DNA from 3 places in the Desulfovibrio sp. SGI.169 genome. Region 2 is predicted to be linked to each of the others. Evidence: riboswitches for the same ligand, from Rfam matches in the RefSeq annotation. Region 2 holds a riboswitch; each other region holds the start of a gene.

The links. Region 2 has a riboswitch for cobalamin ahead of ACQRA4_RS12645 (FecCD family ABC transporter permease). Riboswitches for the same ligand answer to the same signal wherever they lie in the genome.
Region 1: another riboswitch for cobalamin. It lies ahead of ACQRA4_RS00230 (sirohydrochlorin cobaltochelatase); the one in region 2 lies ahead of ACQRA4_RS12645 (FecCD family ABC transporter permease).
Region 3: another riboswitch for cobalamin. It lies ahead of ACQRA4_RS03970 (anaerobic ribonucleoside triphosphate reductase); the one in region 2 lies ahead of ACQRA4_RS12645 (FecCD family ABC transporter permease).

The regions. Positions count from the first base shown of each region.
Region 1 is NZ_JBNPLS010000001.1:53,211-58,024, reverse strand. Features, by position in the region: gene ACQRA4_RS00235 (phenylacetate--CoA ligase family protein) at 1-970, shown strand, start outside; gene ACQRA4_RS00230 (sirohydrochlorin cobaltochelatase) at 1,065-1,973, opposite strand; cobalamin riboswitch at 2,023-2,255, opposite strand; gene ACQRA4_RS00225 (30S ribosomal protein S1) at 2,423-4,132, shown strand; gene sppA (signal peptide peptidase SppA) at 4,300-4,814, opposite strand, start outside.
Region 2 is NZ_JBNPLS010000039.1:7,902-12,715, reverse strand. Features, by position in the region: gene ACQRA4_RS12650 (ABC transporter ATP-binding protein) at 1-782, opposite strand, end outside; gene ACQRA4_RS12645 (FecCD family ABC transporter permease) at 782-1,843, opposite strand; cobalamin riboswitch at 1,967-2,157, opposite strand; gene ACQRA4_RS12640 (polyphenol oxidase family protein) at 2,178-2,951, opposite strand; gene ACQRA4_RS12635 (5-formyltetrahydrofolate cyclo-ligase) at 2,942-3,583, opposite strand; gene ACQRA4_RS12630 (metallophosphoesterase) at 3,656-4,345, shown strand; gene ACQRA4_RS12625 (Rne/Rng family ribonuclease) at 4,579-4,814, shown strand, end outside.
Region 3 is NZ_JBNPLS010000005.1:33,247-38,060, forward strand. Features, by position in the region: gene ACQRA4_RS03965 (HU family DNA-binding protein) at 6-278, shown strand; cobalamin riboswitch at 716-897, shown strand; gene ACQRA4_RS03970 (anaerobic ribonucleoside triphosphate reductase) at 1,022-3,289, shown strand; gene nrdD (anaerobic ribonucleoside-triphosphate reductase) at 3,495-3,665, shown strand; gene nrdG (anaerobic ribonucleoside-triphosphate reductase activating protein) at 3,658-4,197, shown strand; gene nifS (cysteine desulfurase NifS) at 4,393-4,814, opposite strand, start outside.

The DNA.
Region 1 (4,814 bases), on a different contig from region 2:
CATCGAGACGTTCAGCCTTCAGATGGCCCGTTGCTACGAGCTGGCCGGGCTCACGGTGGAAGACCGCATGCAGGTGGCCACAGGCTACGGCCTGTGGACCGCCGGCGCGGGCTTTCAGCTGGGCAGCGAGCTGTTTGGCATGCTGACCATCCCCGTGGGGCCGGGCAACCTGGAAATGCACTTGCAGCTGCTCAGGGACATGGGCGCCACCTGCTTTGGCGCCACGGCCTCCATGGCCCTGCTGCTGGCCGAGGAAGTGGAGCGCGCCGGCCTGCGCGACCATATACGCCTGCGCAAAATGATCTGCGGGGCCGAGACGCGCAGCGAAAAGATGCGCCAGGCCATTGAGAGCAAGCTGGGCCTGGAAGGCAGCTACGACATCGCGGGTATGACTGAAATGTACGGGCCTGGCACGGCTATGGACTGCGACGCGCACGAGGGCCTGCACTACTGGGCGGATCTTTTCATCATTGAAGTGCTGAACCCGGACACTCTCCAGCCCGTGCCCGAAGGCGAAGTGGGTGAAATGGTGGTCACCAGTCTGCGCAAGGAGGCCGCGCCCCTGCTGCGCTACCGCACCCATGACCTGACCCGCCTGCTGCCGGGCCGCTGCTCCTGCGGCCTGAACATGCCCCGGCACGACCGCATTCTCGGCCGTTCGGACGACATGATCATCTACCGGGGCGTGAATATCTACCCCGGCCAGATCATGGAGGTCATCGGCCGCTTCCCCGAACTGGGCGGCGAATATCAGATCGAGCTGACCAGGGACGAGCGCTCTCTGGATCATCTGCTTCTGACTGTGGAGCGCGCCCAGGCGCGGCACGCCGGCGGCGACGAGGCTCTGGCCGGGGAGGTGGAGCGACGGCTGCACAAGGCCATCCTGGCGCGTATGGAGGTGCGGGTGGCCGATTACGCCAGCCTGCCGCGCACCTTCAGCAAGTCCAAGCGCATTGTGGACAGGCGCTGAGAGCGCGGCCGGACTTTACGGGCATGTCGCGCGCCGCTGTGAAAAAGGCCGTCCGCTTCTTTGGAAAAAAGCGAACGGCCCTTGCGGACGGCCCTTACCGCTTTTTGGGCTCCCTGGTCAGATCGTCCAGATTTTCCCTGGCGTGGGCCACAAAGACATGGCATACGCCGGGCAGTTCGCCCAGGCCCCTGAGGTTGACCTCCACCTGAAATCCGGCGGCCCTGAGCCTGGACGCCCAGGAGTCTTCCTCCGCCCCGGCCAGGTCATTGCGGGCGTGATCCCCGGCCACCACCATCAGGGGCTGCAGCCAGACTTTTCTGACCTTGCGGGCCTTAAGTTCGGCCAGCAGGTCGTCAAAGCCGCGCGCGCCTTCCACCGTGGCCATGAAGACCAGAGGGTCGCTTTCCTTAAACAGGGCCCGCGTGCCCTCAAAAACCAGATCCGCCCGTCCGTGGGCCTGACCGTGGGCCATGAGCGCCACGGCCTCGTCCCGCCGGCGTTTGTCCATGCCCGCCAGCACGGCCCTGGAAACGCCCTGGGCGTCCTGACGCGATTCCAGCAGGGGGCGCCCCAGATAAACGGCCTCAAAGCGACCGGGATGCTTTCGCAGGTCGAGCAGCACCGCCCGCTCCAGCGCCGTGAATTCCTCGCCGGCCATCACATGCAGGGACTGCACGCGCACCACTTTTACGCCCTCTCTGGCAAGCGCGGCCAGCCCGTCGCTGATGCCGCCCGCGGGCTGGCCCTGACTGGCCAGCTTGCGGCGGATGATCTGCGAGGTGTAGGCCCAGACCACGGGGCTGTTCGGAAATGCGGCCCTGAAGCTCGCGTCCACGGCCTTGAACGCGGGCAGGGCTTCGGGCACGCTGGTGCCGAAAGCCGCCAGCAGCACGCCTTCCTTGGGGGCCTTTTGCTCAGCCGCCTGGGCGGGCGCGGCCGCAAAAGCCAGCAGAAGCAGAAAAAGCGGCAAAAAGCGTGGAAATTTGCGCAGGGTACAAAACATGGCTGCCTCCTCAATCATGCGTTGAAAGGTGACGGGAGATGGCGGCGACGCGAGTGGCGTTCCGCCGGCGGGTATTCGGACTTGAGGGATATGGGGGCCGGCGTTCCGCGAAATTTCGGGACAACGGCCCCGCGCCTCGGCTTCGCCTTCACCGCGTGCACGGCTGGCTGTCGCGCCCGCCGAAAGCCTTTCGGGGGCGAAGAAGCTCTGTACCCTCTTACCGCAGCGCGACTGTTTCCGATTTGCACGGAATTCCCCGCTACAGACGGCAGAGGACAACAGGGCGCCGCAAAAGTCAAGCCGGCTGGGGCCGTTTTCAGGCGGGCCGCGTCACGGCGGGCGGCATCTTCGGCAATGTCGCGGCGGACAATTTTGCTTGTGCTTTTCCCGGCGCTCTGATAGTTTTTCCCACTCTCCCAGTGAGGGGAAATTATTTGGAGGCATGGCAGATGGCAGACAAGGAAACCGGGCACGACGAAATCAATTTCGAAAGCGCCCTCGAAAACTATCTCAATCCCGATTTTGGCGACCTTGAGGAAGGCTCCATCACCAAAGGCGAAATCGTCCGCGTGGATGACGACAACGTGCTGGTGGACGTGAATTTCAAGTCCGAGGGGCAGATCCCCGCGGCCGAATTTCGCGACCCCGCCGGCAACATGATCGTCAAGGTGGGCGACCGGGTGGACGTTTATGTGGTGCGCAAGAACGAAATGGACGGCACCATCACCCTCTCCTTTGAAAAGGCCAAGCGCATGCAGGTCTTCGACCAGCTTGAAGACGTGCAGGAAAACAACAGGGTCATCAAGGGCCACATCGTGCGCCGCATCAAGGGCGGCTATACGGTGGACATCGGCGGGGTGGAGGCGTTTTTGCCCGGTTCCCATGTGGATTTGCGGCCCGTGCCGGACATGGACGCCCTTGTCAATCAGGAATTTGAATTTCGCGTGCTCAAGATCAACCGCCGCCGCAGCAACGTCATCGTGTCCCGCCGCGTGCTGCTGGAAGAGGAGCGCGATTCCAAGCGGCAGGATTTGCTGCGCACCCTGGAAGAGGGCCAGATTGTCCAGGGCAAGGCCAAAAACATCACCGAATACGGCGTGTTCGTGGATCTCGGCGGCCTGGACGGTCTGCTGCACATCACGGACATGAGCTGGAAGCGCATCCGCCATCCCAAGGAAATGATCACCATGGGGCAGGAACTGACCCTCAAGGTGCTTTCCTTTGACCGTGAGAACAACAAGGTCTCCCTGGGCCTCAAGCAACTGGTGCCCGATCCCTGGCAGGATATTTCCGCCCGCTTCCCCGAGGGGGCCAAGTGTACCGGCAAGGTCACCAATCTGGTGGATTACGGCGCGTTTGTGGAGCTGGAACCCGGCGTGGAAGGTCTGGTGCACATTTCCGAAATGTCCTGGACGCGGAAGCTGCGCCATCCTTCCCAGATGGTGCACACCGGCGATGAGGTGGAAGTGGTCATCCTGGGCGTGGACGGCGAAAAGAAGCGCATCAGCCTGGGCATGAAACAGGTTCGCCCCAATCCGTGGGAGCTGGTGGCCGAGAGATATCCCGAAGGCACCATTCTTGAGGGCGTCATCAAGAACATCACCGAATTCGGCATGTTCATCGGCATTGAGGACGGCATTGACGGTCTCATTCATGTGTCGGACATCTCCTGGACCAAGAAGGTGCGGCATCCCAACGAGCTGTACAAGGTGGGCGACACCGTGCAGGCCAAGGTGCTCACCGTGGATCAGGAAAACGAAAAGTTCACCCTGGGCGTCAAGCAGCTGGTGGACGACCCCTGGGGCCATGTGCCGGATGCCTATCCCGTGGGCTGCACCGTCAAGGGCGTGGTGACCAACATCACCGACTTCGGCCTTTTTGTGGAAGTTGAAGAGGGCATCGAAGGTTTGGTGCATGTTTCCGAACTGTCCGGCAAAAAGGTCAAGACCCCGGCGGAAATTTATAAGGAAGGCCAGGAAATTCAGGCCAAGGTCATCCATGTCAGCGCCGAAGAGCGCCGCCTGGGCCTCTCCATCAAGCAGATCAAGGATGAGGAGGAACGCCGCAAGCCCAAGGAATTTCATGCCGGCCCGCAGGAGGCGGGGCAGAGCCTGGGCGATCTGCTCAAGCAGAAGTTTGAGGAAAGCGAAAACAGCTAGTGTTTACCCGCAAAAGTGGACACTCCAAAACCCTTGCGGGTTTTGCGGCGGCGTAGCCGCCGCGAGTGAGCGAAAAACCGCGTTAAGCAAAAAGGGCGTCCCTGCGGACGCCTTTTTTGCTCGCGTGGCTGTACTCGGCGGCGGCTTGGCGGCGTGACGCCGCGCCGTCAGAACTGGTACAGAAAGACCGGCGCGCGCCAGTCAACGCCGGCGGTGGCCGCAAGGGCCGAAATATCCAGGCCGAACCAGGATTTGAGGCTCGCCGTCAGCCAGGAGTCTTCCCTGGGCCGGGTCAGCAGCCTGCGGCTTGCGGGCACGCCGGTTTGCTCCGCCAGCCAGAGCAAGGCCGCGTCCTGACCGCCCAGCTCGTCTACCAGCCCCAGGCTCAGGGCCTCCCGACCGGTAAAAATCTTGCCGCTGGCCAGTCGCGCGGCCCGTTCGCGCGGCATCTTCCGACCGGAGGCCACGATGTCCACAAACTGTTCGTGCATGTCCTTGAGCACGCCTTCAAAATAGGCCCTGTCTTCGGGCGAGAGCGGGCGCAGGTAAGAGCCCGCATTCTTGTATGGCGCGGTGGTCAGGGTTTCCTGCCCCACACCGATTTTGCCCAGCAGGCCCTGAAGTTGCGGAATGTCCATGCGCACGCCGATGGAGCCGGTGACAGTGGAGGGGTTGGCGAAGA
Region 2 (4,814 bases):
TGGGGCAAGCCCCAGCGGGGATGCGGAAAAACGCGGATGGGCGTGTCGTACAGGGCACTGAGATTCTCCTCGGTAAAAATCGCGGACGCGGGGCCGTCAAAAAGCACGCGTCCGTTTTTCAGGCCGATCAGCCGGGTGGCGTACAGAGAGGCCAGATTGCAATCGTGCATGACCATGAACAGGCAGGCCCCGGCGGCCCGGCGGCGCTCCAGCAGGTCAAACAGCTCCACCATGCGGGCCAGATCCAGCCCGGCGGCCAGTTCGTCCAGCAGCAGCAGGGGACTCTCCTGGGCCAGAGCCCGCGCCAGCAGCACCCGCTGCAATTCCCCGCCGGACAGTTCGTCCACGCGCCGCCCCGCCAGACCGGCGGCCCCGGTGGCGGCCAAAGCGCGTTCCGCGGCCTCATAATCCCGCCGCCCGTAGCCGCCCAGCCAGGAAAGATACGGATAGCGCCCCAGCAGCACCATTCGCCGCGCGCTCAGGCCGGGCGGGCATTCCGCGCGCTGCGGCACCACGGCGGCCAGCCGGGCGCGCTCGCGCGGGCGCAGACGCTCCACAGCCCTGCCGGCCAGCCATACGCCGCCGCTCAGGGGTCGCAACACGCCGGAAACGCAACGCAGCAGCGTCGTCTTGCCGCTGCCGTTGGGGCCAAGCAGGGCCACGCTTTCGCCGCCGCGCGCCTTCAGGCTTATGCCGCGCAGCACGGGCCGCCCGCCATAGCCCGCCGCCAGATCGCGCACATTCAGCAACGCTTTCCCTGACAAACGCCGTTTGCCGGACATCAGCGCCTCCGCACCAGCAGGGCAAAAAAGGGCCCGCCCAGCAGGGCCGTAACCACGCCCACCGGCAGCTCCTGACCGCCGTCCAGCACGCTGCGGGCCAGCACGTCTGCCCAGACAAGCAGCACGCCGCCGCCGAAAAAAGCGCCTGTCAGCAGGGGGCCGTGCCCCGGCCCCAGCAAGAGCCGCAGCACATGCGGCACAACCAGCCCCACAAAGCCGATCACCCCGGCCACGGCCACGCAACCCGCCGTCATGCAACTGGCCCCGGCCAAAAGCCAGAAGCGCGCCCGGCCCACATTGAGCCCCAGTTGCGCGGCCTGTTCGTCACCCAGCGAAAGCACGTCAAGAGCGCGCCAGCCCAGGCCCACAGCCAGCAAACCCGGCGCGGACGCGCCCAGCAGCAGGGGCAGGCTGTCCCAGCCCCGTCCCTGCAAAGAGCCCAGAATCCAGAATACGATGCTGGTCACGGACTCTTCGTTGAGCGCCTTGACCAGCGCCACCAGGGCCCCCAGAAAAGCGGCCACGGCAATGCCCGCCAGAATCACGCTTTCGCGGCCGAAATCTCCCCGCCCCCGTCCCAGCCACAGCGCGCCGCACAGGGCCAGCAGGGCGCCGCACAGGGCGGCCGGGGCCACCAGTCCGGCCTGGGAGAGCCCGAACGCGGCGGCCAGGCCGCCGCCCAGAGCGATGGCCATACTCGCCCCGCAGGCCGCGCCCGCGGAAATGCCCAGCGTGAAGGGATCGGCCAGGGGGTTGCGCAGCACGCCCTGAAGGGCCGCGCCCGCCACAGCCAGCGCCCCGCCGCACAAAGCCGCCAGACAGACCCGCGCCAGACGAATTTTTTCCACCACCAGCAGGCGGGCGGTCTCCACCGGCGCGTCGCTCAGGCCCAGACTGACGGCCAGCGCCCGAAAGACCTCGCCCGCGTCCAGCGGATACGGCCCCGGCAGGCAGGCCAGAGGCAGAGAAGCGAACCAGAGCGCGGCCAGCCCCGCCAGCGCGAGACGCGGAGAGCGTGATTCGGGCGACCCGGAAAAAGCGAAAACGACGTTTGCGGGCATATGCTGCGGGGCTTGCGCGGACAAAAAAAGCCTCTTCCATACTGGAAGAGGCCCGTATTTCCTCTGCCTGACCGGCAAAAACCCGTTGCCGGAGACGTTGCCGCGCCTGGAGCATCCGAAGCGCGGACATCTGGAACAACGGCAGGTCTTCCGGCTTGATCCCCTTGCCCCGGCCTTCCCGTTTCCAGTGGCGCGAGATGGGGCGTGGTTAATGGATCTCACGGCGGCGGGTCCGCTCCCGTTTCGCACGGGATTCCCTTTTCAAGCCGGCGCGCCGCTGCGGCGTCCCGGCTGCCGTTTCCACAAGGCACATTAGGCGCGGCGAAGTGCTCTGTCAATGCGGCTCGGCCGCGATCCAGATCAGGCTGGCCTGACGACCGGACCTTTTCTCCCGACGGTAAGAAAAAAACTGGTCGGGATTGGAGGCCGTGCAGAGATCCAGGCCGAAAATCTGGCATTCCGGCAGGCCCGCCTGCCGCAACTGATGGCGGGTCAGGCCCCAGAGGTTCATGGTTCGCGTCTGCGGGTCAAACCAGGGGCGAAAGGCATCCCCCCATTCCCGCTCAAAATTGACAAACTCCGCCCGTGCCGGGCCAAGGCTGGGGCCGCGCACGGCCAGCAGATCGCGGGCCTTGAGATTATAGCGCGCACAGAAACGGGCCACGCCCGTGCCCGGAAAATCGCAGCGGTTGCCCCGCCAGCCCGCGTGCAGGGCCGCCACATAGCGACCGCTTTTGTGCGCCAGCAGAATGGGCTGACAGTCCGCTGTCTTGATCAGCAGGCCCAGGCCGGGCCGGGAGGTGGCCATGCCGTCGCCCTCCGCAACGGGGCGGGCCTGGCAAGGCACGCTTTCCGGCTCAAAGAGCAGCGCGTCGCCATGCACCTGATTGAGTTCCGCCCAGGCCGTGAGGCCGCGCGTCCGCAGGGCCGCCAGCATGTCACGGCGATTGTCCGCCACGCGGCCCGCATCGTCCCCCGCGCTGAAGGAAATGTTGCCGCCGTCGTAAGCGTCGCGGTATCCGCCGTCAGGCATGGCGGCGCGCGCCTGAAAGGCGCAAGCGACATTTTCCAGACCGGGAAACTGAAAGGGAATGTACTTTACAGGCACAGGAATTGCTCTTCCGTGCAGAGATAGCGCACGCGCTGGTCCCACTGTTCGAGGGGCAGGTTTCTGATGATCTGGAAGGCGAAACACAGGCCCACGCGCGGGCAGGCCGGCATATTGTCCAGAAAGCGGTCATAATAGCCGCCGCCAAAGCCCAGGCGGCCGCCGCGCCGGTCAAAGGCCAGCCCCGGCAGCACCAGCAGATCCGGCCTGAAGCTCATGCCCGCCTCTTCCGGGCCCAGACCGGGCAAGCCGTCCTCCGGCTCACGCAGGCCGAAGGGGCCGGGCCGCAGTTGCCCCGGCCCCGCGCAGGCCACAAACTCCATACGCCCCGGCTCCCGGGGCCGGACACGCGGCAGCCAGACCGCGCGGCCGCTTTTCCAGGCCGCATCCAGCAGGCTGTCTGTGGACAATTCGCCCTTCAGCGCCACATAGAGCGCCACGGAACGCGCGTTGCGCCAGCAGGGGGCATCCATCAGACGTCGCTGCGCCTCCAGGCTGCGCGCCCGCGCCAGGCCCGGCGGTTGGTCGAGACGCAGCCTGCGCATGCGCTCACGCAGGGCTGTCTTGCGCGCCGCGACGGATGCGCCCTTTTCCATGGTGGGCAAAGCTGATGCGGTTTGTGCGGGATGCATGGCGGGCCTTTCCATCCGTGGCGAGTTATGGCAGGATTGCGTAACGATTTTTATAACAAAGGATGGGACGCCATGCCAAGTGCCGATACGCGGGATTACCTCTGGATCGCCGTGGGCGACATTCACGACGAGCCCGCCTGCTTCGGGCGGATTCCGGAACTGGCCCAGGCTGACGGCATCATCGTCACCGGCGACCTGACCATCACCGGCGGCGTCAAGCAGGCCGAACTGGTCATGGAGGCCCTGCGCGCCCGCGGCCTGCCGGTCTGGGCCCAGATCGGCAATATGGATCGGCCCGAAGTGGACGCATGGCTCAGCGAGCGGGGCTGGAATCTGCATACCATCACCCGTGAGCTGACGCCGGATACGGCCATTTTTGGCGTGGGGGCCTCCACCTTCACGCCTTTCGGCACGCCCAGCGAATTTCCCGAATCCGCATTCGCGGCCTGGCTGGACGCCTGCTGGCAACGCGCCCGGCGCTATCCGCACACGGTGCTGGTATCCCACAATCCGCCCAAGGATACGGCCTGCGACATCATACCCGGCGACATCCATGTGGGTTCCACGGCGGTGCGCGAATTTCTGGAGGAAGCCCAGCCCGACATCTGTCTGTGCGGTCATATCCATGAGGCCAGGGCCGTGGATCGCGTGGGGCGCACCGTGGTGGTCAACCCCGGCGCGCTGGCCCAGGGCGGTTATGTGGTGCTGCGCTCCAACTCGGGCCGCCTGTCCGCGGAACTGCGTGTGCTTGAACGTCGCTGACGCCGCCAGCGCGACCTCTTTTCGCCGCGTGTTCGCGCGGCGGGCGGGACGGGCTGCGCGGCTTCTTGCATATTTCCGCAAAAGACGTATCTTGTAAAAACAAGGTTCGGCATGCCCGCGGCAAATGCGCGCCCGCGACGGCGCTGCTGCCGCGCTGTCTCAACGAGGCCCGGCTGGCCGATCCACGAATTTTTTGCGGCGCTGTTTTTCAGGCTGCCGCCAGAAGGATTTTCATGACCACTGACCAGGATTTTTCCGTGGCCGCGTCCCACGCCACGGATGGCGCAAGCCAGGACGCATCTTCCGTATCTTCCGCTTCCACAGGCCCCGCCGCCTCTGGCGAGGCCCCGGCGGAAGCCCCCGCTCCCAAACGCCGCGCATCCTCCCGCAGCTCCAGAAAGCCCGCCGTCCAAAACGGCGAGGCGGCGACAACGCCCGCTGCCGATGCCCCCCCGGAAAGCCCCGCGAA
Region 3 (4,814 bases), on a different contig from region 2:
ATATGATGACTAAAGCTGATCTGGTTGAAAAAATTGCCGCCAAGGCCAATCTGACCAAGGCCGCCGCCGAACGCGCGCTCAACGCTTTTCTGGCGTCCGTGGAAGATGCGCTGTGCAAGGAAGCCAAACTGACCCTCACCGGCTTCGGCACTTTCGCCGTGGAAAGCCGCAACGCCCGCCAGGGCCGCAACCCGCGCACCGGCGCCACCCTGACCATCCCCGCCTGCAAGATGGTCAAGTTCCGTCCCGGCAAAATGCTCAAAGACGCCCTGAATTAGAAGTCAGTCCACGGTTCGCATGAAATGACTTCCGCCGGGCGGGAGCCCGGCGCGGCGTGAAAAACGCCGTAACTGAGCCAAAAACCGCATTTTGGGACGAATGCGCTCCATAATCCGGCTCTTGGCCGAATTGCGAAATGACTTCCAGATAGTTTCAGCTTGAAAGGGGTCTGCCGGCAGCTCACGCTTGGTCGGCAGACCCCTTTCAAGCTGAGCATGCTTCGGATTCAGCCCGCATCAGGGCATTTCGCGCATGAAATGCCCTGCGGAAAAATCTCCCCTTCTACCGACAAGCAAAAAGCATGGCGTATTTTTTAATGAGGGAATTTGCCGGGTTGTGCTCGCGTGATAAAAAATACATTATATTTCAATATGTTGCTACAAAGCAAGGAAGGCTTTTTTTGCGCCCCTCATTGACAGAAGGGGAGTGTTTTGACTATTTCTAGACTCGCGGAAGCGCCCTTCGGGGCTTCATAGGGAATCCCGTTCAAATCGGGAGCGGACCCGCCGCCGTACGCCGAACTGATGCCGCTTTTCCCCGCGCGCCACTGGACTTGTGCCGGGAAGGCCGAAAAGCGAGCCGGCAAGCCGGAAGACCTGCTTTCGCACATCGTTTCCGAGGATGGATCATCGGCAACGGGGCTTTTGCCGACAGATCCGACAATGAGGATCAGACTCCTCCTCCGCCCTCCTCTTTGGGGGAGGTATTTTTACCGTACCAGCCCCCATGCCCGGAGTATTTCATGCCCGCCACCATCATTAAACGGGACGGCGCGTCCGCGCCCTTTGATTCCGTCAAGATTCTCAACGCCATCACCAAGGCCAATCAGGCCGTGGGCGGCGAGGACATGTCCCCCACCGATCTGCTCTTCGTCACGGAAAAAGTCTGCAAAAAGCTGGAAGAACGCAACCTCCGCCATGTGGAAGAAATTCAGGATGTGGTGGAGGAAAGCCTGATTCAGTACGATTACGCCAAAACCGCCAAGGCGTATATTCTCTACCGCGCCGAGCACGCCAAGATACGCAACGCGGAATCCTATCTCATGGACATTTACAAAAAGCTGACGTACTCCCCGGCCATCCGGGAGGACATCAAGCGGGAAAACGCCAATATCGACGGCGACACGGCAATGGGCACCATGCTCAAATACGGTTCCGAGGGGTCCAAGTTTTTTATCGACAACTACATTCTGCCCAAGGACGCCTCGGCCGCGCATGCCAACGGCGATATTCACATTCATGACAAAGATTTCTACATGCTCACGGAAACCTGCTGCCAGATCGACCTGATCCCGCTGTTCAAAAACGGTTTTTCCACCGGGCATGGCTATCTGCGCGAGCCCAATTCCATTGAAAGCTATTCAGCCCTGGCCTGCATCGCCATTCAGGCCAACCAGAATGAAATGCACGGCGGCCAGAGCGTGCCGCATTTTGATTTTGCCATGGCGCCCGGCGTGGCCAAAACCTACGCCAAGGAATACCGCAAGGCTTTCTGCGCCTGCCTGCGCATCGCGGGCGGCCTGGACGCCGCCTCGGCCGCAACGCTGACGGAGGAACTGCTGAAGGCCGCCGGCCTGCGCCCGACCGTCGCCATAGACCGGGCCGGGGCGGAGGCTCTGGCCCGCGCACTGGACGAGCGCGCGCCCGCGGAGTGGCGGGAGCTGGCCGGACGCGCCCATGCCTATGCCGCGGAGGAAGCTCTGGGCAATACAGACCGCCGCGTGTATCAGGCTATGGAAGCCCTGATTCACAATCTGAACACCATGAATTCCAGGGCAGGAGCACAGGTGCCGTTCAGCTCCATCAATTATGGCACGGATGTTTCCGTCGAGGGCCGCATGGTGGTGAAAAACCTGCTCCATGCCACCCAGGCTGGCCTGGGCAACGGCGAAACCTCCATTTTTCCGGTGCAGATTTTCAAGGTCAAGGAAGGGGTCAACTACAACCCCGGCGATCCCAATTACGATTTGTTCAAACTGGCCATGGAAACTTCGGCCAAGCGTCTTTTCCCCAATTTCAGCTTCATTGATGCGCCGTTCAACCTCCAGTATTACAAGAGCGGCGACTACAACAGTGAAGTGGCCTATATGGGCTGCCGCACGCGCGTGCTGGGCAACGTGCATGACCCGGAACGCCAGGTGACCTGCGGACGCGGAAATCTGAGCTTCACCTCCGTGAACCTGCCGCGCCTGGGTCTGGAGGCGCGGGGCGATGTGGAAAAATTTTACGCCCTGCTGGATGACAAGATTGATCTGGTGTTCCGCCAGTTGCTGCACCGGCTCAAAATTCAGAGCGCCAAAAAGGTGCGCAATTATCCCTTCCTCATGGGCAACGGCATCTGGCTGGATTCCGGCAAGCTGGACTGGGATGACAGCATCGGCGAGGTGCTCAAGCACGGCACCCTGACCGTGGGCTTTATCGGCCTGGCCGAGACGCTCAAGGCCCTGCTGGGCGCGCACCACGGCGAGAGCGGGGAGGCGCAGAAGCTGGGCCTGGAAATTGTCGGGCACATGCGCCGCCGCGCCGATGAAGAGGCGAAAAAGACCGGCCTGAATTTCTCGCTTATCGCCACCCCGGCGGAAAGCCTGAGCGGACGCTTCGTGGCGCTGGACCGTGAGCGCTACGGCAGCATTGCCGGCGTCACGGACCGCGACTACTACACCAATTCTTTCCATGTGCCGGTCTACTATCCCATCAAGGCTTTTAAAAAAATTCAGCTGGAAGCGCCCTACCATGCCATGACCAATGCCGGGCACATCACTTATGTGGAGCTGGACGGCGACACCTGCAGAAATCTTCAGGCCTTTGAGCGGATCATCCGTTACATGCATGACCAGGGCGTGGGCTACGGCTCCATCAATCACCCCCTGGATCGTGACCCCATCTGCGGCTATACGGGCGTCATCGGCGATGTCTGCCCGCGTTGCGGCCGCCGCGAGGGCGAGGGGGTGAGTCTGGAAAAGCTGCGGGAACTGCGCAGAAAATTTCCCCAGACCCCTAAATGGGAATGAGCGGACGGGGCGCGGCGGCTTCTTCATACACGGAAAACACTTCTGCTGTCAGAGAGTGGAACAAGGCACGCCAACCCGCGCATTGAACGGGAAAAAGCGGGTTTTCCCGTTTGCGCTTTGCGGACGGTCTTGCGAGGCAAGGCCGCGAACGCTGTAAGCGTTTCTGATATTCATCTGTGTTGAGACTGAAAAGGAGACTACGGCAATGCTGATGGAATCGCGTCTGTTTGAGGAGACGAAACTGAAACAGAAAATGGTGGGCCAGGGTGTGGGCTTTGAGCGCATCCGCCGGATTACCGGCTATCTGGTGGGCACCCTGGATCGCTTCAACAACGCCAAGCGCGCGGAGGAGCACGACCGGGTTCGGCATGCCTGAACGCGACCTTGTTTCCGCAATGCCGGAGCGGGCGCGCCTGCGTTTGTCCGGCATTGTGGAAGAATCCATTGTGGATGGGCCGGGCCTGCGCCTTGTGCTTTTTACCCAGGGCTGTCCACACGGCTGCAAGGGCTGCCATAATCCAGAAACGCACGACCCGGAGGGCGGTTTTGTCCGCCATGTGGAAGAAATTCTCGCGCAATACGACGAAAATCCGCTTTTGGACGGCGTCACGTTTTCCGGCGGCGAGCCCTTTCTCCAGGCCGGGGCGCTCTGTGCCGTGGCCGAGAAAGTCCGCGCCAGGGGCGGCGATGTGATCACCTATACCGGCTATACCTATGAGGCTCTGCTGGCGCGGACAGAACGCGGCGCTGAACCGGACGCGGCCCGCCTGCTGGAACTGACCGATCTGCTTGTCGACGGGCCGTATGTGGAGGCATTGCGGGATTTGGAATTGCCTTTCCGGGGCAGTTCCAATCAGCGCCTGCTGGACAGAAAGCAGCGGCGCGCGCTGGCCGCCGCAAAGGCATAAAAAACGCCGGAGAGGCAATGCCCTCCGGCGTCGGGAAGCGGGCCGTCCAGCCAGTGTCTAATCGCAAAGATTCTGCGCGGAATTTTTGCAGGATCGTTCGCGAAAAAACGTGGTTTTCGCTCACTCACGGCGGCTACGCCGCCGCAAAACCCTTGCGGGTTTTGTTGCGTCTACTTTTGCAAGCAGACGCTAGCCCTAGTTCTTGAAGGGTGAAATGGCCCGCAGGGTTTCAATGACGCCGGGGAAGTTTTCAATCACATACTCCACATCCTCTTCCGTGGTGTAACGGGAGAGAGAAAGGCGCACCGAGCCATGGGCGTAGTTGAAGGGCAGACCCATGGCCCTGAGCACATGCGAAGGCTCGAGACTGCCTGAAGTGCAGGCCGAACCGGAGCTGGCGCAGACGCCCAGGCGGTCGAGCATCAGCAGGATGGCCTCGCCCTCCACATTCTTGAATGCGATATTGCTGGTGTTGGGCAGGCGGTTTTCCATGTCGCCGTTGACCATACAGTCAGGAATGCGTTCCAGCAGGCCGTTTTCCAGCTTGTCGCGCAGCCGGGCCACATTGACGCGTTCTTCCTGCATGTGTTCGCTGGCCAGTTGGGCGGCCATGCCCA